DNA from 3 places in the Xanthomonas sp. NCPPB 2933 genome. Region 2 is predicted to be linked to each of the others. Evidence: predicted binding sites of a transcription regulator. Region 2 holds the regulator's gene; each other region holds the start of a gene.
What was found. The regulator FliA, encoded in region 2, starts transcription of late flagellar genes. The targets are predictions, from matches to a motif close to TAAAGTTTNNCNNNCNNNGGCCGATAA.

Region 1 (10,424 bases), 1.6 Mb from region 2:
CACCGTGTCGCGGTTGCTGTTGGCCAGACCACGCAGGTAATACAGATACGAGATGTTGCGATGGGTCGGGTAGGTACGGATAAAGCGGTCGACGCTGGAGACGGTGTCGTCGTGCTTGCCGGCCTTGTACTGCGCATACGCAGTCTCGATCATCGCCTGCTCGGTGTACGGGCCGTACGGGTACTGGGCGATCAGGCGCTTGTAGCTGGCTTCGGCGCCGGCCCAGTTGCCTTTCTCCATCAGACCGTGGCTCTTGCCGTACAGCTGCTCGACCGGCATGCCCTCGTCGGGATTCTTGTTCTTGGCGCCGCGGTGGCAACCGGTGACGACGAACGCCATCACCAGCATGAGGGCAATCAGGCGCGCAGGCGCGGAAAACGTGGACCGTCGGATCATGGGTCTGGGCAGGACGCATCAGGAAAACGAGAGCGCGATGATAGCCTAGTGGCCTGTCCGGCGACTGACTCCCGCCGCCCGGACCCCAAATTCCCGCTTTTGCCTGAGTGCCTGTGTCCATGTCCGACCCATCTGCCGAACCCCTCGACCCGTCCATCCGCCAGGCCATCGTGCCCGACAACGCCGCAGGGCGCCGTTTCGACGCGGTGCTGGCCGAGCTGTTCCCCGAATTCTCGCGCTCGCGGCTGTCGGAGTGGATCAAATCCGGCGATGCGCTGCTGAACGGCGAAATGGCGCGTCCGCGCGACACCTTGCGCGGCGGCGAGAGCGTGCAGGTGCAGGTGGTGTTGGAAATCCAGACCCATTCCGAGCCGCAGGACATCCCGCTGAGCGTGTTGTACGAAGACGACCAGGTGCTGGTGATCGACAAGCCGGCCGGGCTGGTGGTCCACCCGGGCGCCGGCAACCCGGACGGCACCCTGGTCAATGCGCTGCTGTTCCGCGACCCGGCGCTTGCGGCCGTGCCGCGTGCCGGCGTGGTGCATCGTCTGGACAAGGACACCAGCGGCGTGATGGTGGTGGCGCGCACCGTGCAGGCGCAGACCGCGCTGGTGGAGCAGCTGTCCGCGCGCGATGTGCATCGCCAGTATCTGGCGGTGGTGGTGGGCGCGCTGGTCTCCGGCGGCACCGCCAATGCGCCGATCGACCGCCACCCGCGCGATCGCCTGAAGATGGCGGTGCGCGACGACGGCCGCGATGCGGTCACCCATTACCGCCTGCGCGAGCGCTTCCGTGCGCACACCGCGCTGGAATGCCGCCTGGAAACCGGGCGTACCCATCAGATTCGCGTGCATATGGCGCATCTGAAATCGCCGATCGTCGGCGACCCGCTGTACGGCGGCGCGCTCAAGTTGCCCAAGGGCGCCAGCGACGAATTGGTGCATGAATTGCGCACCTTCAAGCGCCAGGCGTTGCATGCCGAAACCCTGGAATTCCTGCATCCGGTCAGCGGCGAGCCGGTGCGCGCCAGCGCGCCGGTGCCGGTGGATCTGCAGCGGTTGATGACCGCGTTGCGCGAAGACAGCGTGCGCGCCGCCGAGCAGGCACGCCGCTAAGGTGGCAGCCGTCGCGCCGTTCGTGTTGCCGGCCAACTGGCCGGCACCGCCGCGCATCCACGCACTGACCACGCTGCGTTACGGCCTGGGCGAATCGCAGGCGCCGTTCGACACACTCAACCTCGGCAATCGCAATGCTGCCGACGGCGACGTGCCGGAACGGGTGGAGCGCAACCGAGCGCTGCTGGTCGAGGCGCTGGCACTGCCCAGCACGCCGCACTGGCTGCGCCAGGTGCATGGGGTGGAGGTGGTGCGCTTCGCTGCGCCGCCGGTTGCGACCGGCGAGCCGATCAGTGCCGCGGACGATGTCGCGCCGGGTGCGCGGGAAGCGGTTGCCGATGCTTCGGTGACCGACGTGCCCGGCGTGGTGCTGGCGATCCTCACCGCCGATTGCTTGCCGGTCGTGCTCGCCGCCGGCGATGGCAGCGAAGTCGCCGCCGCACATGCGGGTTGGCGCGGGTTGGCCGACGGCATGCTGGAGCGCAGCGTGGCGGCCATGCGCACGCCGCCGCAGCACATGGTAGCGTGGTTGGGGCCGGCGGCGGGGCCGCAGGTGTACGAAATCGGGCAGGACGTGTTCGACGCCTTCGTCGCGCACGATGCGCAGGCGCAGAGCGCGTTTGTTGCCACGCGCCCAGGGCATTGGTTGATGGATCTGTATGCCTTGGCGCGTCAGCGCCTGCAGCAGGCCGGTGTGCCGGCTGGCGCCATCCATGGTGGTGGGTTGTGCACCATTTCCGACCCGCAACGCTTCTTCTCGCATCGTCGCGATCGCTGCAGCGGGCGCATGGCCACGCTGGCCTGGATCGCGCCCTGAGCGTGCCGTTGTTCGTGCTGGGGCAGGGCGCGTTCGCGCAGCTGCCTGTGCCTGTGCCTATGCCGGTGCGTGCGCTGCATTCTGTGCAGCAACGGCAGACCTTTGCCGGTAGGGCGCAGATCCAGCGCGGTCGCCATCTGTTGGTGCCAGTGCTGGCGTTGCTGAGCCGGTTGCCGCGCAGCGGCGAAGTGGAGGTCGAAGTGGAATTTCTTGCCGACGCGAATGGCGAGCGCTGGCATCGCTGTTTTGACGGCCTGCCGATGCATTCGCGCTTGTGGCGGCACGGCAACGGCTTGCGCGAACATCTGGGCGCGGTGCGCTTCGAATTCGCGCTGCACACCGATACGCAGTCGCTGTGCTGGCAGGCCACCCGTGTGTGGGCGTTCGGCTGGATTCCGCTGCCTGCGCGCTGGTTCGAGCAGGTGCGTTGCCGCGAGCATGCCGACGCTGGCCGCTATGGATTTCTGGTCGACGTGCACCTGCCGCTGGTCGGCCCGTTCATTCGCTACGAGGGTTGGCTTGAACCGCGTTGATCCACCGCTCGTTGAAGTGCCTCACGTGGAGCTGCCTCACTCGGAGCCTTCTCACTCGGAGCCGCCTCGGGTGGAGCCGCCCTGCGGTAAGCCAGGCCAGGCGCCCGCGACCATCGTCTTCGATGGCGTGTGTCTGCTGTGCAATGGCTGGGTCAAATTTCTGCTGCGTCACGATCGGCGTGGGCGTTATCGCTTTGCCGCGATGCAGGGCCAGGCCGGACGCGCGTTGTTGTTGCAGCACGGTCTGGATCCGGACGACCCGCTGTCGTTTCTACTGGTGGATGCCAGCGGTGCGTGGACCGACAGCGATGCGATCGTGCGGGTCCTGGCTGGCTTAGGCGGCATCTGGCGGCTGGCCACTGTGTTGCGTGTGGTGCCCAGCGGCGTGCGCGACATCGGCTATCGCCTAATCGCACGCAATCGCTATCGCTGGTTCGGTCGCACCGAGCATTGCATGTTGCCAAGCCCCGAGCAGCGTGCACGGTTTCTTGATTAGCGCTTATCTCAGCGAGCGAGCTCCGCGTAGGAGCGCACTTGTGCGCGATGGGCGTTACCGGTAACGCCCATCGCGCCCAGGTGCGCTCCTACGGTGATTCCGTGACGGCCGCTTACGCCGCCGCGTTTCCAAAACTTGCACGCACTACGTTTGCGTTGCCGTTATGGGCAGGCTGCAGGCGGAAAATCGACACCGCATCGGCCAGCTCCACTGCCTGTTCTTCCAGGCTGCGTGCAGCGGCGGTGGCTTCTTCCACCAGCGCGGCGTTGCGTTGGGTGACTTCGTCCAATTGCGCGACCGTGCGGTTGACCTGTTCGATGCCGCTGGATTGCTCGGCGCTGGCGGCGGTGATCTCGCTCATGATGTCGGTGACGTGCTTCACCGAGCCGACGATCTCGCGCATGGTCGCGCCGGCGCGGTGCACCAGGCCCGAGCCCAGTTCGACCTTGTCGGTGGAGTCGGCGATCAGCGTCTTGATCTCCTTGGCCGCATCGGCCGAGCGCCTCGCCAACGCGCGCACTTCCGAGGCGACCACGGCGAAACCACGGCCTTGCTCGCCCGCGCGTGCGGCTTCCACTGCGGCGTTGAGCGCCAGGATATTGGTCTGGAAGGCGATGCCGTCGATGACGCCGATGATCTCGCCGATCTTGCGCGAGGCGGTGCTGATCTGGCTCATGGTGGACACCACATCGTCCATCACCTTGCCCCCGCTCTGCGCCACTTCGCCGGTGCCCACTACCAGACGATTGGCCTGCAGCGCGCTTTCCGCATTCTGCTTCACGGTGGAGGTGAGTTCTTCCATGGAGCTTGCGGTTTCTTCGAGGTTGGCGGCCTGCTGCTCGGTGCGTTCGGACAGGTCGGTGTTGCCGGCAGCGATTTCCACCGCGGCCTGGCGAATGGTGTCGGAGGCAACCTGGATACCGCCGATGATTTCGGTCAGACGGAGTACGGTCTGGTTGGTGTCGTCGCGCAGGCGCGCAAAGATGCCGTGCGCATCGCCCTCCACACGCTGGGTGAGGTCGCCTTCGGCCATGGCGCCGATCACGCGTGCCAACGCGGCCAGGTGGGTTTCCACCGAGTCGTAGATGCGGTTGATGCCCTGGGCCAGCGACAGCAGCACACCGTCCATGCCGTCCATCTGCATGCGCCGGCTGAAATCGCCGACGGCGGCGGCATCGATGATCTGGATCAGCGCCTGCTCGGCATTGACCTGCGCGGTGACGTCCATCCACTGCGCGATGGTGCCCAGCTTGGTGCCGTCGGCGGCAATGATGGGGCTGTAGACGAAGTCGATCTGGCGGCCGAAGAATGGCGCGCGCACCGCTTTGGAAGCGGTCAATGCGCGCATGCGGTCGATCGCCGCCTGGCTGTCCGGATAGATGTCGCCGATGCTGCCGCCGACGAAGCCTTCGGCATGGAAGCTGGGGCGGAAACTCTGCACATCCGGCTCGATCAGCTTGAGCATCGCGAGCAATTTGCGATTGGCGAACAGCACCTGGCCGTCGTCGTCGGCGATGCGGATCATGGTGTCCAGATCGTCCAGCGCCTTGATCACGAACTGGCCATGGCGCAGGCCTTGTTCCATCACGTCGATGCGGATGGCCAGCTTGTCCTGGGTCGCCTGCAGCGCATGCAGCAACGGCGCAAGCTCGCCGGATGCGTTGCGCAGCTCCACGCGCTGAAAGCGCTCATCGCCCATCGCCGCGACCACGCCGATTGCCTGCTGCAACTGTGCGCTGGTGCGACGGCGCGACCACCACCATAGCCCTGTACTGGCGATGCCCACCACCAGCAGTGCCGGCAACATCCGTCCCAGCCCGCTCCAAAAACCACCGGGCACCAACGTGGCGGCGTAGAGCGTCAGCAGTACCAGCAGCCCGATGTGCGCAGCGGCGGGAAGCCAGGCCATTCCGGTGGCACGCGCAAGGCTCCTGCCGGCAGATGGGCGGGGGACAGCGGTGGCATCGTGTGAAGGCAACATAGGCTGGGTCCGACTAGGTGATCTGGGATGGGTCTGCGTCCGGCAGGAAATACGCTGCATTGGGGGTATCGGCGGCTGAGCCCGAATCATGACGGCGTGAAATTGCCGTTCGTCGGAATGTGGGCGCTAAGCGGACGAAATCGCCGATGTGATTGATTTGGAAGCGGTTTCAGTGCGGTTTGGTACGTGATGGAATGGTTGTGCGGCGTCGGGATCTGAGTTTTTAAATGTAAATTTCGAGTGAAATATCATGGGCTGATTAACGCCGGAATCGTGTCTGCGGCGGGCGTCTTAGAAGCGCGCGCACGCCTCCCATCAGCCGCGACACTCGCAACCGCTCTTACGATTCCCACTTCCAATCCCCACAAAAAAACCGACCGTCTCGCGACGGTCGGTTCAATCTGTTGCACTCACTAACGCAGTGTCGGCCGATTACTTGGCCGGCGTGGCCTGCGCATCGTCCGGCAATGCCCAGGCGATGACGCTGTCGCCGGACTTGGTTTCCATGCGGTCGTGTCCACCCACGGCGGCCACGATGTACTGCTTGCCGTCGATGGTGTAACTCAGCGGGGCTGCCTGCGGGCCGGCCGGCACGCGGGTCTCCCAGACCTGCTTGCCGGTGCGGGTGTCAAAGCCGCGCATGAAGTCGTCCAGGGTCGCGCCGATGAAGGTCACGCCACCAGCCGTGGCGAGCGAGCCGCTGTTGTTGGGCGTGCCGATTTCGAACTTGGTCTTGGACGGGATGCCCATCGGGCCCTGGTCGTAGCCGGTGCCCAGCGGACGGCGCCAGATCACCTGCTGCGTGCGCAAATCCACGCCGGAGATGTAGCCCCATGGCGGTGCCACGCACGGCGTGTTGAGCGGCGACATCCACGGCTCCTTGCGGGCGCCGTAGGCCAGGCCCTTCTGCGCCATGTAGCCGGGGGTCTTGCTCTTGCCGTCGAACACCGAGACCACGCCCAGCTCGTTCATTTTCTCGCGGGTATAGACCTGCAAGGTGTACGGCAGGCGATTGCTGTTCATCACCATGATGCCGCGCTGCAGATCGACCGAGACGCCGCCCCAGTTGATGCCGCCGTGGTTGCCGGTGAACGCCAGCGAGCCTTGCAGGGTCGGCGGGGTGAACATGCCTTCGTAGCGCAGCTGTTTGAACTGGATACGGCAAGCCAGCTGGTCGAACGGGGTCATGCCCCAGGCATCGGATTCGATGATGGTTTCGTACTCGCGGCTCGGCGCGCCCACGGTATTGGGCATGCCCGGCGAGATCGGCTGCGTGGCAGCGGTAAAGTCGCCGTGATCGGTCCCTTGCGGCACGGCGATCTGCTTGACCGGCATGATCGGCTCGCCGGTGGCGCGGTCCAGCACGAACACCTGGCCGGACTTGGTGGCCTGGATCACCGCAGGACGGGTACCGCCGCCAGCGACCGGCCAATCGACCAGATTCGGCTGCGGGCCGATGTCGTAATCCCACAGGTCGTGGTTGACGGTGCGGAAGTGCCAACGCTCCTTGCCGGTGGCCGCGTCCACGGCGACCAGCGAGGCGGTGTATTCCTCATCCTGCGGCGTGCGGCCCTTGCCGAAGAAATCGCCCGAGGCATTGCCGGTGGGTAGATAGACCAGGCCCAGCTCGTCGTCGGCAGACATCAGCGACCACACGTTCGGGGTCGAGCGGGTATAGGTCTGGCCGGCCGGCGGCTCGGCGGTGATCGCCGGGTTGCCCAGGTCCCAGGCCCAACGCAGCTGGCCGATGAGTGCATCGAAGCCACGCACCACGCCCGAGGGCGCATCGCCTTCCTGGCCGTCGCGCACCTGGCCGGTGGGCTGGATCACCACACCGCGCATCACCACAGGCGGCGAGGTCGGGCCGACGAAGCCCGGCTTGGTGTTGCCGGTGCCGGCATTGAGATCGACAAAGCCGTTGTTGCCGAAGCTGGTGCACAGCTTGCCGGTCTGCGCGTCCAGCGCGCCGAGGCGGCCGTCGACCATCGGCCAGAAGATCCGGGTCGGGCACTCCGCGGTGCCTTCCGGCGCCTGGTAGTACGACACGCCACGGCAGGTGGTGGCGGCAACGCCGGCCATCGCCTTCGGGTTGGTCTGCGGGTCGAAGCGCCAGCGCTCCTTGCCGTTGGCCGCTTCCACCGCGATCACTTTCTGGGTCGGGGTGCAGATGTAGAGCAGGTCGCCGACCTTGAGCGGGGTGTTCTGGAAGGCGTAGCCCAGCTTGGAGCCGGCCGGCTTGAGATCGCCGGTATGGAATTCCCAGGCCACCTTCAGGTCCTTGGCGTTTTCCGGGGTGATCTGCGCGCCGGGGGTGTAATGGTTGGACAGGTTGGAGCCGGCGTACGACGTCCAGTTGCTGGCATCGTGGTTAGCCGCGACGTTGCCGTCCGGGCTGGGCACGTTGGCGCGGCTGAACGGCGTTGCGTTCTCGGCCGGCAGCTTGGAGGCATCGGCCAGTTCGACATTGCGCGGTACCAGCAACGGCCACAGGATCAGCGCTGCGCCCAGGATCGGCAGCACGCCGGTCACCAGCACATAGCTCAGACCCGACAATGGCTGCATGCGCCGACGCGCCACGCCCCAGAACGGCAGCAGCACCAGGCCGAGCACCGACATCATGGCCAGACGCGGGACCAGGCCCCAGCCATCCAGGCCCACTTCCCACAGCGCCCACGCGATGGTGGCCGCCAGCGTGGCGCCAAACAGCCACAGGCCGGCACGCTTGCCCAGCGCCAGCAAGACGCCAGCCAGGAACAGGCCGATGCCTGCCAACAGGTAGTACCAGGAACCGCCAACGGCAACCAGGCGGCCGCCTTCGTAGGCGAGCACCGCACCGAGCACGGCGATCACCACCGCATAGGCCACCAGCAACCAGGTGCCTAGCCCACGTTTTGAGGATTGATCAGTCATTTTGAGATGTCAGGAAGGACCCAGGCACCAGCAAACGGTGGCGAGTCGTGGAGGGAGAAAGATCACAGGCTGGCAAAGGGCGGCCCCGATCTAAAGAACAACGCCCTAAACAAGAACGTCAGGATATGAACGCGCAGCCCCTCCCAGGGTCCTCAGCGCTAATCATGTGAATATTTTAGACCGCAAATACCCGCGTGTCCGTGACGGAATGAGAACCAGCGTTCCAACCTGTGTGGATGGAGTGCTGAAAATGCTCAAATCGGAAGGAATAGAGTGCTGTTGGTGCCAGACGGTCTTGGTGGCATTCGTGTGCGGCGACGAATGCATGATGCTGCCATAGCTCTATTTCGCTATTGACTCGATCGGCTGAGCGAGGATTCGGGATTCGGGAATGGAGATTCGTAGAGCTGAGGATTTTTCACTCTTACGTGCACACGTACCCTCATCCGCCCTTCGGGCACCTTCTCCCGATGGGAGAAGGGATGCGCCAGTGCGCGACGCATCTGTGTGCTGGTAGCGCGTGTGCGCTGGTCGCTCGGGAAACCAGATTCAAATATCGGCCAGTGCCTGCAAATACCGCTGGCGCCAGTGATTGATGTTGTTCTTGCGCAGGTGATCCATCATTGCCCGCCAGCGCTCGATGCGCGTGGCCAACGGCATGCTCGCCGCAGTCGCAATCGCATCGGCTACGCCATCCAGATCGTGCGGATTGACCAGCAGCGCTTCTTTCATTTCATCGGCTGCGCCGGCCAACAGCGACAGCACCAGCACGCCCGGATTTTCCGGATCCTGCGCCGCCACGAATTCCTTGGCGACCAGATTCATGCCATCGCGCAACGGCGTGACCAACCCCACCGAAGCGGCGCGATAGAAACCGGTCAACGTGGCATGGCTGAAGTTCTGATTGACGTAGCGCAGCGGCGTCCAATCCGGCTCTGCATGGCCACCGTTGATGTGGCCTGCGATCTGCTCCAGCTGCCCGCGCAACTGGCGATACTCGTTGACGTCGCCGCGCGACACCGGCGCGATCTGCAGATAGGTCAGGCTGCCGGATTGCTCCGGATAGCGCTCCAGATAGCGCTCGAATCCCTGGAAGCGTTCCGGCAGGCCTTTGGAATAATCCAGACGATCGACACCGATCGCCAGCTGACGGCCGCGCAGACTTTCGCGCAGATCACGCACCGCCTGCTTGCCAACCGAGGCCTTTGCCTGGTTGGCGATCAACTCGGTATCGATGCCGATCGGGAAGGAGGCGGCGCTGAAACGGCGCCCGCCAGGGCCCTCGACGATGTCGCCTTCGAGAATGCGCCCACCGCCGAACAGACGCACGTACGCCTTGAAGCGCTCCGCGTCGCGCTGGGTCTGAAAGCCGACCAGGTCGTACGCATAGAAGGTGCTGAACAAACGCGCGTGATCGGGCATGGCCTGCATCAGGTCGGCCGAGGGCATCGGCACGTGCAGGAAGAAGCCCATCTTGCAGCCCACACCCAGCTCGCGCAGCATCGCGCCCAGCGGAATCATGTGGTAATCGTGGATCCACAGCGTGTCGCTGTCTTTCAGCAACGGCGCCAGTTTTTCCGCGAACAGCCGATTGACGCGCATGTAGCCTTCGCGCGTGGCGCGGTCGTAATCGACCAGGTCCAGGCGGAAGTGCAGCAGCGGCCACAGGGTGCGATTGGCGAAGCCGTTGTAGTACGAATCGATGTCGCGTTTGTTGAGGTCCATGGTGACGAACTTGATGTCGCCATCGGTCTGCTCATGCATGCCGCCGCTGTCGCCGCGCACGGTCTTGCCGCTCCAGCCGAACCACACCCCACCACGCTCCTTGAGCGCGGCCAACAAGCCAACCGCCAGGCCGCCCGCACGGTTTTCGCCGGGCACTGCAACGCGGTTGGATACCACCACCAAACGACTCATGACGCCTCCTGCCAGCTCCGCGACAAGCGCATTGCTGCAATGATCAAACCCACATGCGAATAGGTCTGGGGGAAATTCCCCCAGGCTTCGCCGTCTTCAAACGATAGATCCTCGGACAGCAAGCCGAGGTGATTGCGGCGCGAGAGAATGCGCTCGAACAGTTCACGTGCCTCGTCCTTGCGACCGATCGCGGCCAGCGCGTCGATGTACCAGAACGTGCAGATGGTGAAGCTGGTTTCCGGCGCACCGAAGTCATCCG
Region 2 (10,424 bases):
GCTGACAAGTCACCGGCACCTCCATGTCCGAGTCCGAAGACGGCGGCGAACGTACAGAGCTTCCCACCGAAAAACGCCTGCGCGAAGCCCGCGAGCAGGGCAACATCCCGCAGTCGCGCGAGTTGTCCACCGCTGCGGTGTTCGGCGCCGGCGTGTTCGCGCTGATGGCCCTGGCCCGCGGCATCGGCGATGGCGCCAGCGTCTGGATGAAGACCGCGCTCAGCCCGGACCCCAAAATGCGTGAAAACCCGATGGCGCTGTTCGGCCACTTCGGCGACCTGCTCCTGCAACTGCTGTGGGTGATGGTGCCGCTGATCGGCATCTGCCTGGCTGCCGGCCTGGCCGGCCCGCTGCTGATGAGCGGCCTGCATTTTTCCGGCAAGGCGATCATGCCCGACCTCAACAAGCTCAACCCGGCCAACGGGATCAAGCGCATGTGGGGCAGCAATAGCCTGGCCGAGCTGGTCAAGTCGGTGCTGCGGCTGCTGTTCGTCGGGCTGGCCGCCAGCCTGTGCATCTCCAAGGGCCTGCACGGCCTGCGCTCGCTGGTGAACCAGCCGCTGGAACAGGCCGTGGGCAACGGGTTGGACTTCACCAAGAGCCTGCTGTTCTACACCGCCGGGGCCTTGGTGCTGCTGGCTGCCATCGACGCGCCGTACCAGAAGTGGAACTGGATGCGGAAGCTCAAGATGACCCGCGAAGAGATCAAGCGCGAGATGAAGGAGAGCGAGGGCAGCCCGGAGGTCAAGGGGCGCATCCGCCAGATGCAGATGCAGATGTCGCAGCGCCAGATGATGGAAGCGGTACCCAAGGCCGACGTGGTGCTGATGAACCCGACCCACTACGCGGTGGCGCTCAAGTACGAGGGCGGCAAGATGCGCGCCCCGATCGTGGTGGCCAAGGGCGTGGACGAAATGGCCTTCCGCATCCGCGAAGTCTGCGAACAGCACCGGGTGTCGATCGTCACCGCCCCGCCTTTGGCACGCGCCTTGTATAGGGAAGCTCAAATTGGCAAGGAAATTCCCGTGAGACTCTATTCGGTCGTGGCCCAGGTGCTGTCCTACGTCTACCAGTTGCGTGGCTGGAACGGCGGCCCGATGCCGGAATTGCCTTCCCTCGAAGTGGATGAGTTCGGCAAGGGAGCCAGCGCATGAGCGCCCAACCCGCACCGCTGAATGCCCGACGCATCATGGAGTTGCTGCGCAACGGCCTGGGCGCCCCGCTGGCGCTGATGGCCATGCTGGCCATGCTGATGGTGCCGCTGGCCGCACCGGTGCTGGATGCCTTGTTCACCTTCAACATCGCCATCTCGCTAATGGTGCTGCTGGCGGTGATCTACGTGCAGCGCCCGCTGGAATTCACCATTTTCCCGATCGTGCTGTTGATGACCACGATGCTGCGCCTGGCGCTGAACGTCGCCTCCAGCCGCGTGATCCTGATCAACGGCCAGGACGGCCATGCCGCAGCCGGCAAGGTCATCGAGGCGTTCGGCCAGTTCGTCATCGGCGGCAACTACGCGGTGGGCATCGTGGTGTTCGCGATCCTGACCATCATCAACTTCGTCGTCATCACCAAGGGTGCCGGGCGCGTGTCGGAAGTGACCGCGCGCTTCATCCTGGACGCCATGCCCGGCAAGCAGATGGCCATCGACGCCGACCTCAACGCCGGTTTGCTGACGCGTGAGGAAGCCAAGGCCCGCCGCGAAGAGGTGCGCGAGGAAGCCGACTTCTACGGCGCGATGGACGGCGCCAACAAGTTCATCCGCGGCGATGCCATCGCCGCCATCATGATCCTGTTCATCAACCTCATCGGCGGCATGGCGGTGGGCATGTTCCAGCACGGCATGAGCTTTGTGGATGCGGCCTCCACCTACACCCTGCTGTCGATCGGTGACGGTTTGGTGGCGCAGCTGCCGGCCTTGCTGGTGTCGTCCTCGGTGGCCTTGCTGGTCACCCGCGCCTCGCGGGCGCAGGACATGCGCGGCGCCATGATCAGCCAGGTGTTCGGCCAGCACCGCGCGTTGGCGGTGGCTGCGGCCATCCTGGGCCTGGTCGGCCTGGTGCCGGGCATGCCGAACGTCGCGTTTTTGACGCTCGGCCTGATCCTGGGCGTGATCGCCTGGAAAATGTACAAGCGCAGCCTGGTCATCCCGCCGACCGGCGACCCCGCCACCGACCCCAAGGCCGCAGCGGCGGCCACCGCCGCCCAGGCCAGCTCGGAACTGAGCTGGGACGAGCTGCGCCCGATCGACCCGCTGGGCCTGGAAGTGGGCTACCGGCTGATCCCGCTGGTGGACAAGAACCAGGGCGGCGAGTTGATGGCGCGCATCAAGGGCGTACGCCGCAAGCTCACCCAGGACATCGGCTTTCTGGTGCCGCCGGTGCATATCCGCGACAACCTGGAACTGTCGGCCAACGCCTACCGCCTGCTGGTGCACGGCGTGCCGGTGGCCACTGCGGAAATCTATCCCGATCGCGAACTGGCGCTGGACCCGGGCGGCGCACTCGGCCAGCTCGACGGCATTCCCGGCAAGGACCCGGCATTCGGCCTGGACGCCACCTGGATCCAGCCGCATCAGCGCGCCTATGCCGAATCGATGGGCTACACCGTGGTCGACCCGGCCACCGTCATCGCCACCCATCTGTCGCACCTGATCCGCGAACACGCCCCGGAACTGCTCGGCCACGAGGAAGTGCAGCAACTGCTGGCGACCCTGGCCAAGACCGCGCCGAAGATGGTCGAAGACCTCACCCCCAAGGCGTTGCCGCTGTCGGTGGTGGTGCGGGTGCTGCAGAACCTGCTGATCGAGCGCATCCCGGTGCGCCAGCTGCGCAAGATCGTCGAAGCGCTGGTCGAGCACGCCCCGCACAGCCAGGACCCCACCACCCTCACCGCCGCGGTGCGCACCTCGCTGGGTCGCTTCATCGTGCAGGAAATCGCCGGCATGTCGGCCGAGCTGCCGGTCTACACGCTGGCCCCGCAGCTGGAGCGCGTGCTGCAGGAATCCACCCACGGCAATGGCGTGGCACTGGAACCCGGCCTGGCCGAGCGCCTGCACCAGAGCCTGGCCGATTGCGTCGGCAAGCAGGAAGCCCGCAACGAACCGGCGGTGGTGCTGGTACCTGGCCAGGTCCGCGCAGCGCTGGCCCGCCTGGTCCGCCATAGCGTGCCGACCCTGTCGGTACTGGCGTACAGCGAAGTGCCGGAAGACAAGCGCCTGAAGCTGGTCGGCACGATCAGCTGAGCCTGACGCACCTCGTAGGAGCGCACCTGGGCGCGACGGGCTCTACCGGGACAGCCCGTCGCGCCCAAGGGCGCTCCTACGACACGCGACGTGCTGCGGACCAGAAAAGCTTGCTGACATCACTGTAGGAGCGACCTTGGTCGCGAGGGCGTTACCGGGAGGGCCCATCGCGCCCGGGTGCGCTCCTACGAACCCACCCGCGCCCGGCCCTCTCGCTGCAGACAGGCGACCGACCACCGCACCCAGCGTCGGAAAGCCGCCACTCGTTCAAACCTCCAATCGATTGCACGACGCTGGCCGTTTCGAGACCTTGCGGGCGCTCCACGCTCGACCTCCCACCCGCCAGCGCATCCACCCACACAGTGGATGCCAACGCATCGCGGTCCCAGAAAAAAGTAAATAAAACCAGTGACTTGAAATCTTGCAGCCGGGCCGATCGCACAGCTCCAGCCTGTCCCAACACTCCAGATCCCCGCGCCGGAACCCCGGCACCGCGTTTTGGCACGCCGCGTGCATTAGCTCTGGCGAGACCGCAGTCAGCTTGATCGCTGCGGGGCGAGCAGCAGCACTTGGAACAACCGAACGGGACAGGCAACTCATGACGCTGGCAACACACCCACATTCATCGCGCACCCGTCCGGCGTCCGGCGGGTCCCGTTCCTGGAGGCACTTCGCATGAAAATCAAACGCTTCGTTGCCCCGGACATGCGCACCGCATTCCGCATGGTGCGTGAAGAACACGGCCCGGACGCAGTGATCCTGTCCAACCGCCGTACCGCCGAAGGCATCGAGATCGTCGCTGCCAGCAACTACGACGAAGAACTCGTGCAGCGCGCTCTGGAAACCGCGCGCTCCGAGACTCCGGCAGCTGCGGCGGCACAGATCGAACAAGCGCCGGTCCAGCAGGCGCCGGCCAGGCCGGCCGCGCCGTTCCACGCCCCGCTGAAGCCGGCCAGTGACACCGGCAGCAGCCAGCGTCAGCGTGTTGCCAGCGCCGCAGACGACATGATCGCCGCGATGGCGCTGCGCCAGCCGGTCAACGTGCCGCGCTCGGCGCCGGTCGCCGCACCGGTGCGGACTGCCGCCGCCCCGTCTGCCGCCGCTCAAGCATTGGCCCACGCCGTTGCAGTTGCCGCCGCACCGCGCCAGGAACATGCGCTGTCGGCAGTGCCGGAACAGCTGTTCGCCGACTTCCTGACCACCGCACCGGTGCAGGCTCCGGTGCACGCTGCCCCGGTGCAGGCACGCACGCCGATCATGGCCGCCGCGCTCGCCACCCACGCCTCTTACGGGCAGGACGACGACGAGCAGGACGACGACGGCTTCGACATGGACGACGCGCTGCCGCAGATCCTGCCGCCGGCCGCATTGCCGCCGCTGGTGGCCGCCCCGGTCGCCCTGGCCGCCGTGCCGGTTGCCGCCGCCCCGGTGCCGCAGAACGACGAAGAACTCAAGCAGCTGCGCGGTGAGCTGGCGCTGATGCGTCAGATGATCGAGCGCGAAATGAACCGCCTCACCGACGAGCGCCTGCGTGGCTCCCCGGTGCGTGCGCAGGCCCTGGAGCTGATGGACGACTACGGCTTCGACGCCGGTCTGATCCGCGATGTGGCCCTGCAGATTCCCGCCGATACCGAATTGCACCGCGGCCGCGGGCTGATGCTGGGCCTGCTGTCCAAGCGTCTGCCGGTGGCCCCGGTCGACCCGCTGGAACGCGGCGGCGTGATCGCCCTGGTCGGCCCGACCGGTGCCGGCAAGACCACCACCATCGCCAAGCTCGCCCAGCGCTTCGCCGCCCAGCACGCCCCGCGCGACGTGGCCCTGGTCACCACCGACACCCAGCGCGTCGGCGGCCGCGAGCAGCTGCACAGCTACGGCCGTCAGCTCGGCATCGCGGTGCACGAGGCCGACAGCGCCGAGAGCCTGCTGGAACTGCTCGAGCGCCTGCGCGACTACAAGCTGGTGTTGATCGACACCGCCGGCATGGGCCAGCGCGACCGCGCCCTGGCCGCGCAGCTGAACTGGCTGCGCGCCGCGCACCAGGTCACCTCGCTGCTGGTACTGCCGGCCAACGCCCATTTTTCCGACCTCGACGAGGTCGTACGCCGCTTCGCCCACGCCAAGCCCCAAGGCGTGGTGCTGACCAAACTCGACGAGACCGGCCGCTTCGGCAGTGCCTTGTCGGTGGTGGTCGACCACCAAATGCCCATCACCTGGGTGACTGACGGACAGCGGGTCCCCGACGACCTGCACCGCGCCAATGCCGCCAGTCTCGTTCTTCGCCTTGAAGATTTGCGGCGCGCTGCCGATAAGCCCTGTACTCCGGAGCACAACCATGCAGTCGCGTGAATACGCCAAGCTGACCAACGCCTTCCCCCTGACGGCGACCCGTCCCGAGCCCTTGGGCCCGGTGCGCACCATTGCCGTGACCGGTGGCAAGGGCGGCGTGGGGAAAACCAACATTTCCGCCAACCTGGCCGTGGCCCTCGCCGAGATGGGCAAGCGCACCCTGCTGCTCGACGCCGATCTTGGCCTGGCCAACCTGGACGTGGTCTTGGGCCTGTCGCCCAAGTACACCCTGGCCGACCTGATCGCTGGCCGCTGCACGCTGGACGAAGTGATCATCGAAGGCCCGGGCGGCGTGCTGGTGGTTCCGGCCGCCTCCGGTCGCCGCCACATGGCCGAACTGGCCCCGGCCCAGCACATCGGCCTGGTCAATGTGTTCTCCGAACTGGAACGCGACCTAGACGTGATGGTCATCGACACCGCCGCCGGCATCACCGACAGCGTGCTGACCTTCTGCCAGGCCGCCCAGGACACCGTGGTGGTGGTCTGCGACGAACCGGCCTCGATCACCGACGCCTACGCGCTGATCAAGGTGCTCTCGCGCGAACGCGGCGTGGACCGTCTGCAGATCATCGCCAACATGGTGCGCGACCCCAACGAAGGCCGCTTGCTGTACGACAAGCTGTCGCGGGTCTGCGAAAAATTCCTCGGCGACGTGTCGCTGAACTACCTCGGCCACGTGCCGCAGGACGACTGGTTGCGTTTGTCGGTACAGCGCCAGCAACCGGTCATCAAGGCCTACCCCGCCAGCCCCTCGGCGCTGGCCATCGCAGAAATCGCGCGGCGTACCTCGCGCTGGCAGGCCCCCACCGTGCCACGCGGCAACGTCGAGTTCTTTGTCGAACGCATCATCCAACGGGGGGTCGCCGCATGAGCACCGCTACCGCAACCGCAACGACGGCCACCGCGCAGTACCGTGCAGTGCAACGCAACAACGCCAACGACATCGTCACCCAGCACGCAGACCTGGTGCGCCGCATCGCCCACCATCTGGCCGCGCGCCTGCCGGCGAGCGTGGAAGTGGACGACCTGATCCAGGCCGGCATGATCGGCCTGATCGAAGCCTCGCGCAGTTATGACTCCGAGCAGGGCGCCTCGTTCGAAACCTATGCCTCGATCCGTATCCGCGGCTCGATGATCGACGAGATCCGGCGTGGCGACTGGGTGCCGCGTTCGGTACACCGCCGTGCCCGCGACGCTGCTGCTGCAGTACGCAAGATCGAACAGAACACCGGCCGCGCCGCCGCCGCCACCGAAGTGGCCGCCGCGATGGAAATGCCGTTGCCCGATTACCTGCGTCTGATGGAAGACGCCGCGCGCGGCCAGGTGCTGAGCCTGGAATCGCGCATCGAAGATCACGGCGAGCTGGACACCACCGCCAAGGGTGGCCCCAACCCGCAGCAGATGATGGAGCGTGGCGAGTTCGGCCGCGAGCTGGGCAAGGCCATCGGCCAGTTGCCCGAGCGCGAGCAGCTGGTGCTGTCGCTGTACTACGAACAGGAATTGAACCTGAAGGAAATCGGCGCCGTGCTCGGTGTCAGCGAATCGCGCGTCTGCCAGATCCACGGCCAGGCCGTGGTGCGTCTGCGCGGCCGCCTCAAGGTCTTCGAACTGGCCGATGCCGGTGTCGAAATTGACGAATGATTTTTTCGCGTATTTTTTAGTGTTAGGAGCTTGATGTGAACAAGAACATGCGGATTTTGATCGTGGACGACTTCTCGACGATGCGACGTATCGTCAAGAATCTGTTGGGCGATCTTGGCTTCACCAATACCGCAGAGGCCGAAGACGGCAACAGCGCATTGGCTGCATTGCGGGCCGGCCCGTTCGATTTCGTGGTCACCGACTGGAACATGCCCGGCATGACCGGCATCGACCTGCTGCGCAACATCCGCGCCGACGCCAAGCTCAAGCACCTGCCGGTGATGATGGTGACCGCCGAAGCCAAGCGCGAGCAGATCATCGAAGCGGCCCAGTGCGGCGTGAATGGCTACATCATCAAGCCGTTCACCGCGCAGACGCTGGAAGAAAAGCTGGGCAAGGTGTTCGAACGTCTGGCGGCGACCGCCTGATGAACGCCACCGTGGAAACCAATGCCGAACGCGCTGCCTTGATCGACCGCCTGCAGGGCGCGCTCGATGCACTGGAAAGCGGTGACGAAGCCGCCTGGAAGCGCGAGGTCGATCACCTCGCCGCCTTGCGTACCCGTCCGATGATGCAGGGCCTGAGCCGGCTCGCACGCGAACTCGGTCAGGCGCTGGGCGAACTGCCCACCGTGCCCGAAGAAGCCGGCGAGCTGGACGATGCGTGTTCGCGCCTGGACCACGTGGTGGAAATGACCGAAAAGGCCAGCCATCGCACGCTGGATCTGGTCGAAGAATGCCGTGAGCTGGCCAACCAGCTGCGCGACGGCGGTCTGAATCAGGACCAGGGCGCGCTGATGGACAAGATGCGCCACAACCTGACCGAACTGTCGCTGGCGCAGAGCTACCAGGACCTGAGCGGGCAGATCATCCGTCGCGTGGCCGGCATCGTGCGGCGCGTGCACGAAGGCTTCGGTGCGCTGGGCCTGCCGCCCAAGAGCACCGAGCCGAAGAAAGACGACGGCGGTCTTGCCGGTCCTGCAGTCAAGGGCCTGGACCGTCACGCGGTGTCGCAAGACGACGCCGATGACCTGCTGTCCGGATTGGGGTTGTAACCATGAGTGCTGTTCCAGACGATATTGCTGCCGATTTCATCGTCGAGGCCCAGGAAATCCTGGATCGCCTCGGCGAACAGCTGGTCGCGCTGGAACAGGCACCGGACGAAGCCGACCAGCTCAACGCGGTGTTCCGCGGTTTCCACACGCTCAAGGGCGGCGCCGGCTTTCTGGCGATCAAGCCCATGGTGGAGCTGTGCCACGCCGCTGAAGAAACCCTCGGCATGGCGCGCTCCGGCCAGGCGGTGCTGCAGGCGCATCACTTCGATGCCGCGCAGCAGTCGCTGGATTATCTGCAGGCAATGCTGGATGCGATGGGCTCAGGCGAAACCGTGCCGCATGCACCGGCCTCGCTGATTGCGCAGTTCGATGCCAAGAGCGGCCCGCCGGCGGTCAAGGCCGCGCCCAAGGCCGCGTTGGCTGCCGTGGCCGCAGCGTCGCACGATGAGGGTCATGCACCCGCGCCCGGTGCCAAGGCCGCACCCAAAGCAGCCGCAAAAGGTGCCGAAGCCGAACAGACCGTGCGCGTGGACACCAAGCGCCTGGACGCCATCGTCAACCTGATCGGCGAACTGGTGCTCTCGCGCAATCGTCTCAAGACCCTGCGCACCCGCCTGCGCGACGAGGAACTCGATCGCGCGGTCAGCGTGCTGGATATCGCCACCGCGCGTTTGCAGACCGCGGTCATGCGCACCCGCATGCAGCCGGTCAGCAAGGTGTTCTCGCGCTTCCCCAAGGTGGCCCGCGATGTCGCGCGCACCCTGTCCAAGGAAGTGGAGCTGGAACTGATCGGCGCCGAGACAGAACTGGACCGTAATCTGGTCGAAGCCCTGGCCGACCCGCTGGTGCATCTGGTGCGCAACGCGATCGACCACGGCATCGAGTCCCCTGCCCTGCGCGAAGCCACCGGCAAGCCGCGCAGTGGTCACGTGCGCCTGTCTGCGCAGCAGGAAGGCGACTACGTCAGCATCGAAATTCAGGACGACGGCGCAGGCATCGACCCCGAGCGGCTGCGCGAAATCGCCCGCAACAAGGGCCTGATCGACGCCGAAGCCGCCGCACGTCTGAGCACCGACGAGTGCCTGCACCTGATCTTCATGCCGGGCTTTTCGACCAAGGCCGAGGTCACCGACATCTCCGGCCGTGGCGTGGGCATGGACGTGGTGCAATCGCGCATCCGCGAACTCAGCGGACAGATCCAGATCCAGTCGGAACTCGGCCGCGGCAGCCGCTTCATGATCCGCGTGCCGCTGACCCTGGCGATCCTGCCGACCCTGCTGGTGCAGGCCGGCGAAGCCGTCTATGCACTACCGCTGGCCCGCGTGGTCGAAGTGCTGCATGCACCACAGACATCGCTGGGCTGGTTCGACGGCCGCGCCGTGCTGGACCGCCGCTCGCACACCTTGCCGCTGATCGACCTGCGTCGCTGGCTGGGCGTCCCGGCCGAACAACCGCCGCTGTTGACCGTGGTGCTGCTGCAGGCCGGCGAAACCCGCTTCGGCCTAGTGGTGGACCAGGTCCGCGGCCGCGAGGAAGTGGTGATCAAACCGCTACCGCGCGCCCTGCGCGGCCTGCCCGGCTACGCCGGCGCCACCCTGATCGGCGATGGCCGCATGGCGTTGATCCTGGATGTGGATGGCTTGCGCTCCAGCGATCATTGAGTTTGGGGATTCGGGATTCAGGATTGGGAAAGTCGGGAATCGGGAATCGGGAATCGGGAATCGGGAATCGTCAAGACGATCCTGGCTGCCTGATCTAACAACAACGGCCGCGTACTGCGGCCGTTGTTGTTTCACTACCAGCATCGCTGTCGATCTATGTCGCTACGCGCGCAAGCATGGGCGCGATCGTTTGGCGACGGTCAGGCTGCCGTGGAAGTGAACCTGGAACCGTTATTTCCCATCCAGCTAATATTTAAGCACCTTAAACCAGCCCGGGTTTTAGAAAAACGGGGGAACATGCGAGCCAGCTGGCGCAAGCATCCCAAGCGCGATATCGTCAACTCCAAAACCCGATGTTTTGTTGATAAACGCGATTGCGGCGACGCGCGTGTCGGCGTTGAAGCCCATGAAGCTACGAACGCCGCCGCCATTTCCATTGCTCCAAGCTATACTCTGGCCATCCGGGTGGACCTTCCGC
Region 3 (10,424 bases), 2.1 Mb from region 2:
TAGCAGGCGAACCCCAACAACACACCCTTCAGCATTGCCGACACTCCACGGTTGGCGCCGATCCGACGCGGTGTCGGTGCGGGCAGTACACAGTATGCGGTGCGCCATGCGTTGGAGGAATCGTTGCGCGCAGCCGCTGTTTGCGCACTCCCGGGTTACTTGCAGGCAACAGGATGCCGGCACGCTATGGGTCGGTTACGATGCCGATTCCTTCCTTGACACCGGCGCGCGCGCTACGCGTCCGAATCCAGACCTGTCACCCGTGCCCCATTACTCCGGCCCACTACTCATTCTCTCTGACGCCCAAGCCCTGCTTGCCGCGCGCGGAAATGGTCTGACTCAATGGACCGGGTCGCTGGACCTGGGCCGCAGTACCGGCACTGCGCAGCTGGATGCGCAGACCTGGCAGTGGCGCGGCAGGGGCTACCCGTATCCGGGCAAGCTCAAGGAGCGCACGCTGTATTTCTGGGACGGCGACGACTTTGCGCCGATCTCGCGTTTCAACGGTGCGTTGATCAAGCTGGTGCCGACCGAATGGGGCGCGCCCACCTTTGAGATCGACGGCATCAAGATGCTGCCGTCGGCGCAGTTGTCGCCGTTCGACGATGCGCGCCGCAAGGTGGCACTGGTGGATCCGCGCGGCAAGGTCGTGCTGGATACCTGTGGTGGCCTGGGCTATTTCGCCGCCTGCTGCCTGGAGGCCAACGTGGCGCAACTGCACTCGTTCGAAAAGAACGCCGACGTGCTGTGGCTGCGCACCCTCAATCCGTGGTCGCCGGATCCGGACGACGACGCCAGCGGTGGGCGTCTGCAGCTGACACACGCCGATATCTCGCAGCACGTCACCACGCTCGCAGACGGTTCGGTCGACGCCATCCTGCACGACCCGCCGCGCTTCGGCATTGCCGGCGAGCTGTATTCGCAGGTGTTCTACGACCAGCTGGCGCGCGTGCTGCGCCGCGGCGGGCGCATGTTCCATTACACCGGCGCGCCCAACAAATTCACCAGCGGGCGCGATGTTCCCAACGAAGTGAGCAAGCGCCTGAGCAAGGCTGGTTTCAGCACGCAACTCGCCTTGGATGGTGTGCTGGCGACGTTGCCTGCGCGGCGCTGAGTATCGTCTGCGCGATCAGGTACAACCGCCCCCGCCATCATTGAGAAGCCTCAACACGTGGGCCATGCAGACAGCGATAGCGGATGAATCTGCGATACTGCACCGCCCTCGACAAGGATGTTGCATGCGCCTCCATCTCACTGCTTTATGGTTGGCCCCACTCGTGCTGATGCTGTGCGCGCCAGCAGGCGCACAGACGCAATCGCAGGCACAGACACCGCCCGCGCAGCCCATGTCTGAAGTCACACTCTCCAACCCTGTCACCACCGCCACACTGGCCGGGCGCACGATTCGCTTGGGCGAGCACGCTGGAAAATGCGCAGTGCTGCGCGACGATGAAGTGTTTCCGCTGGGCATCGGTGCGCCGTGCTATTTCAGCATTGCGCGCGACCGCAGCGCACAGGTGCACCACTTCCAAGGCAGCGACATTGTGCTGGTGCAGCATGCCCATCAAACGGCAAGCCCGGACTGGGACGTCAAACTCTACGGGGCGATCTGCGCCTTCGAATCGCAGTCCGTGCGCGAGGTCGACGATGTGCTGGAAGCCGGCATCGTCGCCAGCTCCTGGCATTGTGACCCGACAAGCGGTGCCGACCAGAAAGAGTTCGTCTACAGCTACGACACCTGGCCGAAGCGCAACGCAGCCAAACCTTCGCGCAAGCGTGGGACACCATGAAGTCTGTTCAAGAGTCGCGAACAAAACTGCCAGGTGTGCGTAGCCAATGATCTGCGGCTTTGCTGCAAGGCCCTTGCCCGCCTACCATCGCGGGACACGCCGCAAGTACGTCCGTGTAGGCGCTTACGCGGCATCCATGCCGCGTAAGGTCCCGCGACGGTAGGCGGGCAAGGGCCAGTGGAGATGGTCGGTGTGCGTGACCTGCCATCAGCGTCTGCCGCGCCGCATGGCCTCGGCACGATCGCGCCGGTAATCCTTCCATGCGAGATACGCAAACACACCCACCATCGCCAACAGGGCAGTGGTCAACAGGCCATCCCAGCCGATCGAGATCCAGTAGCGCTGCGGGTCGGTGTCGGCATAGAACGTCCTGGCCGGCCGACCACGAACGACGCTGACATAGCGCCCGCTGATCACCGCCTGCAGCAACAACCATAGCCGCCCGCAACAGGCCACCGCGATCACGAGGACCACCCCGCGGACAAGCCAGTCGACGATGCGGGAATTGGCAGGCGCCGGCGTCGGTGGTGGTGGTGATTTGGGACGTTTTTTCAAGCAGGCCTCTCTGCAATCGTGCGACGCAGTTTACCGCTGGCACTTTGCATCGGCGCCTGTCGGCGTGATCGCGCGCAGACAGGACGCGGCCTTCAACTGCAACACGACGCTATGCACGTGCAGCCTGGTCGCAGCCGCTATAATCGCCGCGCAGCGCACTCGATCGAGTGACATGGAACGCTCCACGCTGCATTCGTCTCAAGGAAGATAGCCGGCAGCACTGCCACGCGGATTGTCTGGACGCTTCCTTGGATTTTTTTGCTGTGACGCCATGCAACGGCGACAACAGTCTTCCCTCAAGGATCTTTCGCTTTGAAGACGTTCACCACACTCCTGCTTGTCTCTCTCAGTCTGCTGCTTGCTGCCTGCGGCGGCGGCACCACCACCGGCGCCTCCAAGCTCTCCTCCAGCGACTATCTGTTGCACAACATCTCGGTCTGGAATGGCGCGGTGACCATCATCGATCCGTGGGTGTCCGGCGATCGCGGGCAGAGCCTGGTGAACGATGCCATCGCGCACAAGCCGCTGGACAGCTACAAGACCGCGCTGGGCAGCCAACGCAAGGCGCTTGCCGCCAATGCGCAGGCCAATGCCGCCGTGGCCTCGGGCGTGCCGGATAACGCCAAGGATCTGGACGGCAAGTTGTCGGCCTACCTCAAGAGCGCCGACGCGATGATGGCCGCGCTGGAGCGCTTTGCCGCACTGCCCAACGGCTACACCAATACCGAGCTGGCACCGCTGGCCAAGGACCTGGAAACCGTGTCGGCCCAGCTCAATGTCGATATCGAAGCCCTGAATACCGCGCAGCGCGCATATTCCAAGGAGCACAAGGTGCCGATGCAGGAAGTCAGCCAGTAAGCACGACGGTATCGTCGGTGGCGCCTTGCGGACCGCGGCACGTGGTCCGCAAGGCGCGATCGAGCCTTCTCGCTTCGTTTGACTCCACTGGTCACCTCACACGCAGGTGCACAACGCACTGCGATGAAAAACGTCATGCGGTTTAGAGCGGCATCGTTGCTCGATGCTGCAGCGCGACTGCAGACCCCAGCGATTTAAAAAGCGCGATCCGCAAATACGCGATCGACGCACGCACGCTCAACACACCGCCCATTGATCGCGCCCGGCAGTCTTGGCTGCATACAACGCAAGATCGGCCTGGCTCAGCAGCACGTCCAGGCCGGTGGCGGCGGTGACGCTGACCGCTCCCATGCAGAACCGCACCGGCTGGTCTGCCGGCAGGCCGGGAATCTGGATCGCGGCCACGGCGCTGCGCAGGCGCGCAAACACCGCAGGAATTTCTTCCGCGTTGCAGCCCGGCAATACCAGCAGGAATTCTTCGCCGCCCAGGCGGCCCAGGCGATCCTGCGTGCGCAAGGCCAGCTTCGAGGCGCTGGCGAGCGCCTTGAGCACCGCATCGCCGGTGGCGTGGCCGTGTACATCGTTGATCAACTTGAAGTGATCCAGATCGATCAACGCCAGCATGCATGGGATCTGCGAGCGCAACGCTTGCTCGATCTGCTGTTGCGCTTCAGAGCGAATGGCGCGGCGATTGGGCAGGCCGGTGAGTTCGTCGCGCATCGCCAGCCGCGACAGCTGACGGCGATGGCGCGCACCGAAGGCCAGCACCACCAAGGCGCCCAGCAACAGCAGGCAGGCCGCACATAGCGCGATCCATAGCGTGCGTTGGCCCGCTTCGCGCGCCTGCAAGGCCAGTTGCGCAGTCTCGCTACGGCGGCGCAGCTCGGCGGTTTCGGCGCCACGGCGGGCATCTTCGTAGCGCGCCTGCAAGCGCAGCATCACGGTGTCGCGTTGGCGGTCCAGGCTTTGCGCGCGCAGCGTGTTGGCGCGTTGCAGTTCCTGATACGCCTCGGCATGGCGGCCTTGCGCTGCCAGCGCCTGGGCAATGGCATCGAGCAGTTGCGCACGCCGGCTCAAGGTCAGGTTCGGGTCGTCCGCCGCCCTGGCCGCGACGATCTCGGCCCCCAGGCTGTCTGCTTTCAACACCGTCAATGCCTGCAGCAACACTGCATGACACGCGGCGATACGACCAACATTGCCTTGTTTCTGCATCAGTGGCAGTGCCTCGCGCGCCATTGCCAGTGCCGCATTCGCATCGCCGGTTTCGCTCAGGGCTTCGCTGGCGCTGGTCAGTGCCGCCGCCACGCCGGCCTGATCGCCGAGCTCGCGGCTGAGCGCCAGCGCGCGCTTGAAATGCAGCAAGGCGGCCTCGGGTTGCTGCGCGGCCAGCGACGTGCCGTACTCGTATTCGATCAGGCTGCGCTGGAAGCGTGCCGGCTGGCCGTGCAGGCGCGTCAAGGCATGCTGCAGATAATCTTCGGCTTCGCTGTCTTCTGCCATGCGCCCACCGACACGGCTGGCCAGCGACCCCAGCTGGGTCAACGCGTCCAGCTCCAGGCTCAAGGTGTGCTCGCGCACCGCACACTGGTAGCTGGCCTGCGCCGCCTTCCATGCCTCATCGCTGCTGCTGGAGGCCAGCATGCTCCACATGTCGACCGCTTCCACTTCGCACAGCAGATCGTTGCGACCCAGTGCCCGCGCCCGCTGACGCAGATCTTCCAATCGCGTCACCATGCCGCGGTTGGGGTTTTCGCGCACATCGCTGAGTGCCTGCACGGTATCCAGCCACAGCTGCGCCTGCGCGGCGTTGCCATGCAATTGCTCCAACACGGTACGCGCCTGGCTGAGCACCAGCTGGCGATGATCGTTGTCTTCCAGCGAGATCAGGATGCGCGCCTGGGCCAGCAAGGCCCAGAATTGCGCGTCGGCATCGCCATTGCTGCGCGCCTGCTGCAAAAAGGTCTGTGCGGTCTGCAACGCGGCCTTGGGGTCGTCGATTGCGGCCGATTCGATCGCCTTCCATGGCTGCGGCTGCGCCCACACCACCGCGCTGCTCAGCAGTAATGCGATCCCCGCCAAGACCCGTTGCCAGCGTGCCGCAAGAAGGCTCATCGGCGACTCATGACGGCGACAAGGCACAACGCGCCGGGACCGTGACCACGGCATCACCTCCGACCCGAACCGGGCTTGCTGGTTGCTGCGGCATTTCAGGCACTCCCATGGGTGGACAGCGGTGGAATTGGGCGAGGTCGGCGTCTGCTTGAACGCGACATCGATGCAGCAACCTCTGCAATGATGACCGGCAGGCATGCCAGGCACCGTGATCGCGACGTTCCTGATCGAGCTCGTTATCGGCCTGATCGCACCTGGCTTGAATCGGAGCGACCGACGCAGCGAGCTGCCGGCATCCCGTGTGTGCCGGTGTGTGCCGGTGTGTGCTGGCACCTGTCCGGCAGCGACGTAAACTGCCGCACGGCAGTTGCCGCCCGATATCTGGAGACGCCGTGACATCCTGCTTGCCCCGCCTGCTCACGTTGCTTGCCGTCGCCTTGCTGTCGGCCTGCGCCACCCAGGCCCCGCGTGCGCCGCAACACTCTCCGGATGCGGTCAAGGCCGATATCGCCCGGCGCCTGCCGGCCACCCTCACCGATCGCGCCGGCTGGGCCAACGATGTGTACGTGGCGCTGTCCTCGCAGGCGCTGGACACCAGCCCCGAGCACATCTGCGCGGTGCTGGCGGTGACCGAGCAGGAGTCGACCTATCAGGCCAATCCCGTCGTTCCCAACCTGGGCAAGATTTCACGCGCGGAGATCGACCGCCGCGCCAGTGCGCACCACATTCCCAGCTTCATGGTCGACGCCGCCGTGCGCATCGACTCCCCCGATGGCCGCAGCTATGCCACGCGCATTGCGAGCGCGCGCACCGAGCAGGAGTTGAGCAAGATCTTCGAGGATTTCACCGGCAGCGTGCCGTTGGGCGCGCGCCTGTTCGACGGGCTCAATCCGGTGCACACCGCCGGGCCGATGCAGGTGAGCATCGCGTTTGCCGAGCAGCATGCCGAGCGCTATCCGTATCCACCGGGCGACTCGATGCGCCATGAAGTCTTCAGCCGTCGCGGCGGGCTCTGGTTCGGCACCAGACATCTGCTCGGGTATCCGGCCAGTTACGACGCACTGCTGTATCGCTTCGCCGACTTCAACGCCGGTTGGTACGCCAGCCGCAATGCCGCCTTCCAGGCCGCGCTGAGCAAGGCCAGCGGCATCGCGCTCGCACTGGACGGCGACCTGCTCACACCCGGCGCCAGCCTGGAGGCACCGGGCGGCACCGAACGTGCCGCACGCGCCCTGGGCAGCCAGCTGGCGATGAGCGACCGGCAACTGCGCCGTGCGCTGGAAGCCGGCGATACGGCCGATTTCGAGGACACCGATCTGTATCGCCAGGTGTTCGCGCTGGCCGAGCGCAGCACCGGCAAACCGTTGCCGCGCGCCGTATTGCCGGGTATCACCCTGGAAAGCCCGAAGATCACCCGCACGCTCACCACCGCCTGGTTCGCGCAGCGGGTGAACGAGCGTTGGAAACGCTGCATGGGCAAGTAGCCACACGCCCGCGCGCGCGGCACACCCCGGATGTCGGCGCACGTTGCGCCTGTCGCAACGGCTTGGTCTACGGCCATGGCACGACCTATGGCAGAGGCACACGCACCGCCGGGCCAGGTAGCATCAGGGGGCTGCGTCGACCGCATCGACGCGCGCCCCTTCCGACGAGGTCCACATGCTCACACCGTTGCCGATGCGCCACCTGCTCACCGCCCTGGCGATCGCCGCGCTGCCCGCGCTGGCCAGCGCGCAGGTCCCCAGCGTGACCGAGGCCGACTACGCCCGCGCCGAGCGCCTCACCAGCTATCTGGCGCAACCGCTGGTCGATCACCAAGCCACGCGCATCGACTGGCTGGACGCCACCCATGTGGTCTATGTCGATCACGATGCCACCGGCAACCGGCTGCTGCAGCTGGACACCGCCACCGGCAAGACCGCGCCGCTGTTCAAGCAGTCCGCGCTGGTCGGCTCGCTCAATACGCTGCTGAAGACCGGCGACAAACCGCTCAAGGCCGACACGTTCGCACCGGTGGTCAAGCGCACCGCCGATGGCCGCTACCGCCTCAACGTCCGCGATACCGCCGTGGTCTGCGACACGCGTGCGCGCTGCAGCAAGCTCTATGCGAAGGACAAGGCCGAGCCGGGCGTGCCGTCGCCGGACAAGCGCAGCGAAGCCTTCATCCGCAACTGGAACCTGTGGGTACGCGATCTGGCCAGCGGCCAGGAAACCCAGCTCACCCGCGACGGCGTGGAAAACTTCGGCTACGCCACCGACAACGCCGGCTGGCAGCACAGCGACAACGCCATCGTTGCCTGGTCGCCGGACTCGCGCAAGATCGCCACCTTCCAGCAGGACCAGCGCAAGACCGGCGACATGTATCTGGTCAGCACCAAGCTAGGGCATCCGGAACTGCAGTCGTGGAAATACCCGCTGGCCGGCGACAAGGACGTGACCATGATCGAGCGCGTGGTCATCGACGTGCCCACGCGCAGCGTGCTGCGGCTGAAACTGCCGCCGGATCAGCACCGCTCCACCCTGTGCGACGACGTGAGCTGCTCGCCTGGCCTGTGGGACGATGTGAAGTGGGCGCCGGACGGCAAGACGCTGGCCTTCGCCTCCACCTCGCGCTTCCACAAGCAGACCTGGTTGCGCATCGCCGATGTCGCCACTGGCGAGGTGCGTACCGCCTTCGACGAAACCGCCAAGACCTATTACGAAAGCGGCCAGGTCGCCGCCAATTGGGCGTACCTGCCCGGCAGCAACGAGGCGGTGTGGTTCTCCGAACGCAGCGATTGGGGCCAGCTGTATCTCTACGATCTGGGCACCGGTAAACCCAAGCGCGCGATCACCACCGGCGAAGGCAACGTCACCGAGTTGTTGCGCGTGGACCCGGTGACACGCACCGCGTGGTTCGTCGGTGTGGGCCGCACGCCGGGCGTGGACCCGTACTACCAGCAGCTGTGGAAGGTGAGCCTGGACGGTGGTGAGCCGGTGCTGCTCACACCCGAAGTGGCCGATCACCACATTGCGCTCTCGCCCGATGGCGCACGCTTTGTCGATACCTATTCCACCTCAGTCACCCCGCCGGTCACGCTGTTGCGCGATGCCGGCGACGGACGCAGCGTCAGCACGATCGCCACTGCCGACATCAGCCGCCTCAAGGCCGCCGGCTGGGTGCCGCCGGAGCCAATCACGGTCAAGGCGCGCGACGGCAAGACCACGTTGTACGGGCTGATGTTCAAGCCCAGCAACTTCGACCCGGCGCGCAAATACCCGGTGATCGATTACATCTATCCCGGCCCGCAGACCGGATCGGTACGTGGCCGCATTTTCCTTGCCGGCCACGGCGACAATCAATCGTTGGCGGAGCTGGGCTTCATCGTGATCGCCATCGACGGCATGGGCACGCCGTGGCGTAGCAAGACCTTCCACGACACCTGGTACGCCAACATGGGCGACAACACGCTGCCCGACCAAGTCGCCGCGATCAAAGAACTCGGCCAGCGCTATACCTGGTTCGATACCAGCCGCATCGGCATCTGGGGCCACTCCGGCGGCGGCAACGCCTCCACCGCCGCGATGCTGCGCTACCCGGACCTGTTCAAGGTGGCCTGGTCGGAAAGCGGCAACCACGACAACCGCGGCTACGAAGACGACTGGGCCGAGAAGTACCACGGCGAACACATCGTCAACAAGGATGGCACGTCCAACTACGACGACCAGGCCAACGCCGGCCGCGCCGGCAACCTCAAGGGCCGGCTGATGCTGGTGCACGGCACCCTGGACGACAACGTGCCGCCGTATCTCACCCTGCTGGTGGCCGATGCGCTGATCAAGGCCAACAAGAACTTCGACATGCTGATGCTGCCCAACGCCAAACATGGCTATGGCGATCTCACACCGTATGTCACACGCCGCCGCTGGGATTATTTCGTGCAGTACCTGCTCGGCGCCACGCCGCCGGCGGAGTATCAGATGAAGCCGATGCCCAAGAACTGACAGGCGCACAGGCAGCACGGTGACGCAGGCACCCTGTCGTGTAGGAGCGGCCCTGGCCGCGATGCCTTACCGATAAATACGCAAGACATATCAGGCGACATTGCCAACCAGGCACAGCGTTGTCCGGCGCCTGAACATCCCGCACCACCACCACACCACCACTACGCTGCTCGGCCACACGTTGCATCCGGACAAAACCGGATGCAGCCACCAAGCCCTTACTTCGCCGTGCGGCCGCCCAATTGCTTGTTCAAGAACGCCAGCAAGCGCGTGTAGTACTCACGCCGATGCGCTTCGGTATAGAAGCCATGGCCTTCGTTGGGAAAATACAGGGACTCCACCGGCACACCGGCCACTTTCAATGCGCGCTCCATGCGTTCGGTATGCGCCGCCGGCGCGCGCTCGTCCTTGCCGCCTGCAGCCAGAAACACCGGCACCTTGATCTGGCGCGCCAAGGTCACCGGCGAGCGTGCCGCCAAGGTCTCGCGTGCGCCCAGCCAATCGCCAGTCCAGTTCTTGGCCCAGCGCGCGCGACTAGAGTTGTCGCGTGCCAGGATGTCCAGGTCGTAGACGCCGACATAGCCGGCAGCGCAGCGGTACAAGCCTGGCTCCCTGGCCACGCCCATCAACGCCGCATAGCCGCCATAGCTGGCGCCGTACATGCAGATGCGCGATGCATCGGCCACGCCCTGCGTGATCGCCCAATGCGTGGCGTCGGTGAGGTCGTCCTGCATGCGCCCGCCCCATTCCTTGGCGCCGGCCTGCGTGAACGCACGCCCGTAATTGGCCGAACCGCGATAGTTGACGCGCAGCACCGCATAGCCGGCCGCAGCCAGCAGCTGGGTCTCGTCATCGAACGCCCATTTGTCGAAGATACCGAACGGCCCACCGTGCGGCATCACGATCAGCGGCAACGGCTTGCCGGGCTCGGCGTTCAACGGCTGGGTCAGATAGCCATGCAGCTGCAGACCATCGCGCGCCTTGAAACTCACCTGTTTGCTGGCCGGCACGCCATCGGGCGGAAACCATTCGCGGCGGCTGAACACACGGTCCGCACGCTTGCTCACCGTATCGAACAGATAGTAATCGCCGTTATTGCGATCGCTCCACACATAGGCGAGCACG

Region 1: a site for FliA is predicted at 5,404-5,430, ahead of AC1PLU_RS05695 (methyl-accepting chemotaxis protein). Genes of this name have one in related genera too.
Region 3: a site for FliA is predicted at 5,552-5,578, ahead of AC1PLU_RS03535 (GGDEF domain-containing protein). Genes of this name have one in related genera too.

The regions. Positions count from the first base shown of each region.
Region 1 covers NZ_CM161518.1:1,362,741-1,373,164, forward strand. The annotation lists gene AC1PLU_RS05670 (outer membrane protein assembly factor BamD) at 1-396, opposite strand, end outside; gene rluD (23S rRNA pseudouridine(1911/1915/1917) synthase RluD) at 516-1,511, shown strand; gene pgeF (peptidoglycan editing factor PgeF) at 1,513-2,328, shown strand; gene AC1PLU_RS05685 (DUF4166 domain-containing protein) at 2,331-2,861, shown strand; gene AC1PLU_RS05690 (thiol-disulfide oxidoreductase DCC family protein) at 2,932-3,357, shown strand; gene AC1PLU_RS05695 (methyl-accepting chemotaxis protein) at 3,470-5,338, opposite strand; gene AC1PLU_RS05700 (glucose/quinate/shikimate family membrane-bound PQQ-dependent dehydrogenase) at 5,771-8,209, opposite strand; gene otsA (alpha,alpha-trehalose-phosphate synthase (UDP-forming)) at 8,798-10,165, opposite strand; gene AC1PLU_RS05710 (glycoside hydrolase family 15 protein) at 10,162-10,424, opposite strand, start outside.
Region 2 covers NZ_CM161518.1:2,942,873-2,953,296, forward strand. The annotation lists gene flhB (flagellar biosynthesis protein FlhB) at 24-1,154, shown strand; gene flhA (flagellar biosynthesis protein FlhA) at 1,151-3,244, shown strand; gene flhF (flagellar biosynthesis GTPase FlhF) at 3,920-5,590, shown strand; gene AC1PLU_RS12020 (MinD/ParA family protein) at 5,577-6,461, shown strand; gene AC1PLU_RS12025 (RNA polymerase sigma factor FliA) at 6,458-7,231, shown strand; gene cheY (chemotaxis response regulator CheY) at 7,267-7,659, shown strand; gene AC1PLU_RS12035 (protein phosphatase CheZ) at 7,659-8,285, shown strand; gene AC1PLU_RS12040 (chemotaxis protein CheA) at 8,288-9,946, shown strand; gene AC1PLU_RS12045 (serine hydrolase domain-containing protein) at 10,226-10,424, opposite strand, start outside.
Region 3 covers NZ_CM161518.1:814,562-824,985, reverse strand. The annotation lists gene AC1PLU_RS03560 (DMT family transporter) at 1-35, opposite strand, end outside; gene AC1PLU_RS03555 (class I SAM-dependent methyltransferase) at 263-1,114, shown strand; gene AC1PLU_RS03550 (hypothetical protein) at 1,239-1,790, shown strand; gene AC1PLU_RS03545 (hypothetical protein) at 1,998-2,345, opposite strand; gene AC1PLU_RS03540 (hypothetical protein) at 2,658-3,203, shown strand; gene AC1PLU_RS03535 (GGDEF domain-containing protein) at 3,441-5,315, opposite strand; gene AC1PLU_RS03530 (DUF1615 domain-containing protein) at 5,708-6,799, shown strand; gene AC1PLU_RS03525 (S9 family peptidase) at 6,975-9,299, shown strand; gene AC1PLU_RS03520 (alpha/beta hydrolase family protein) at 9,518-10,424, opposite strand, start outside.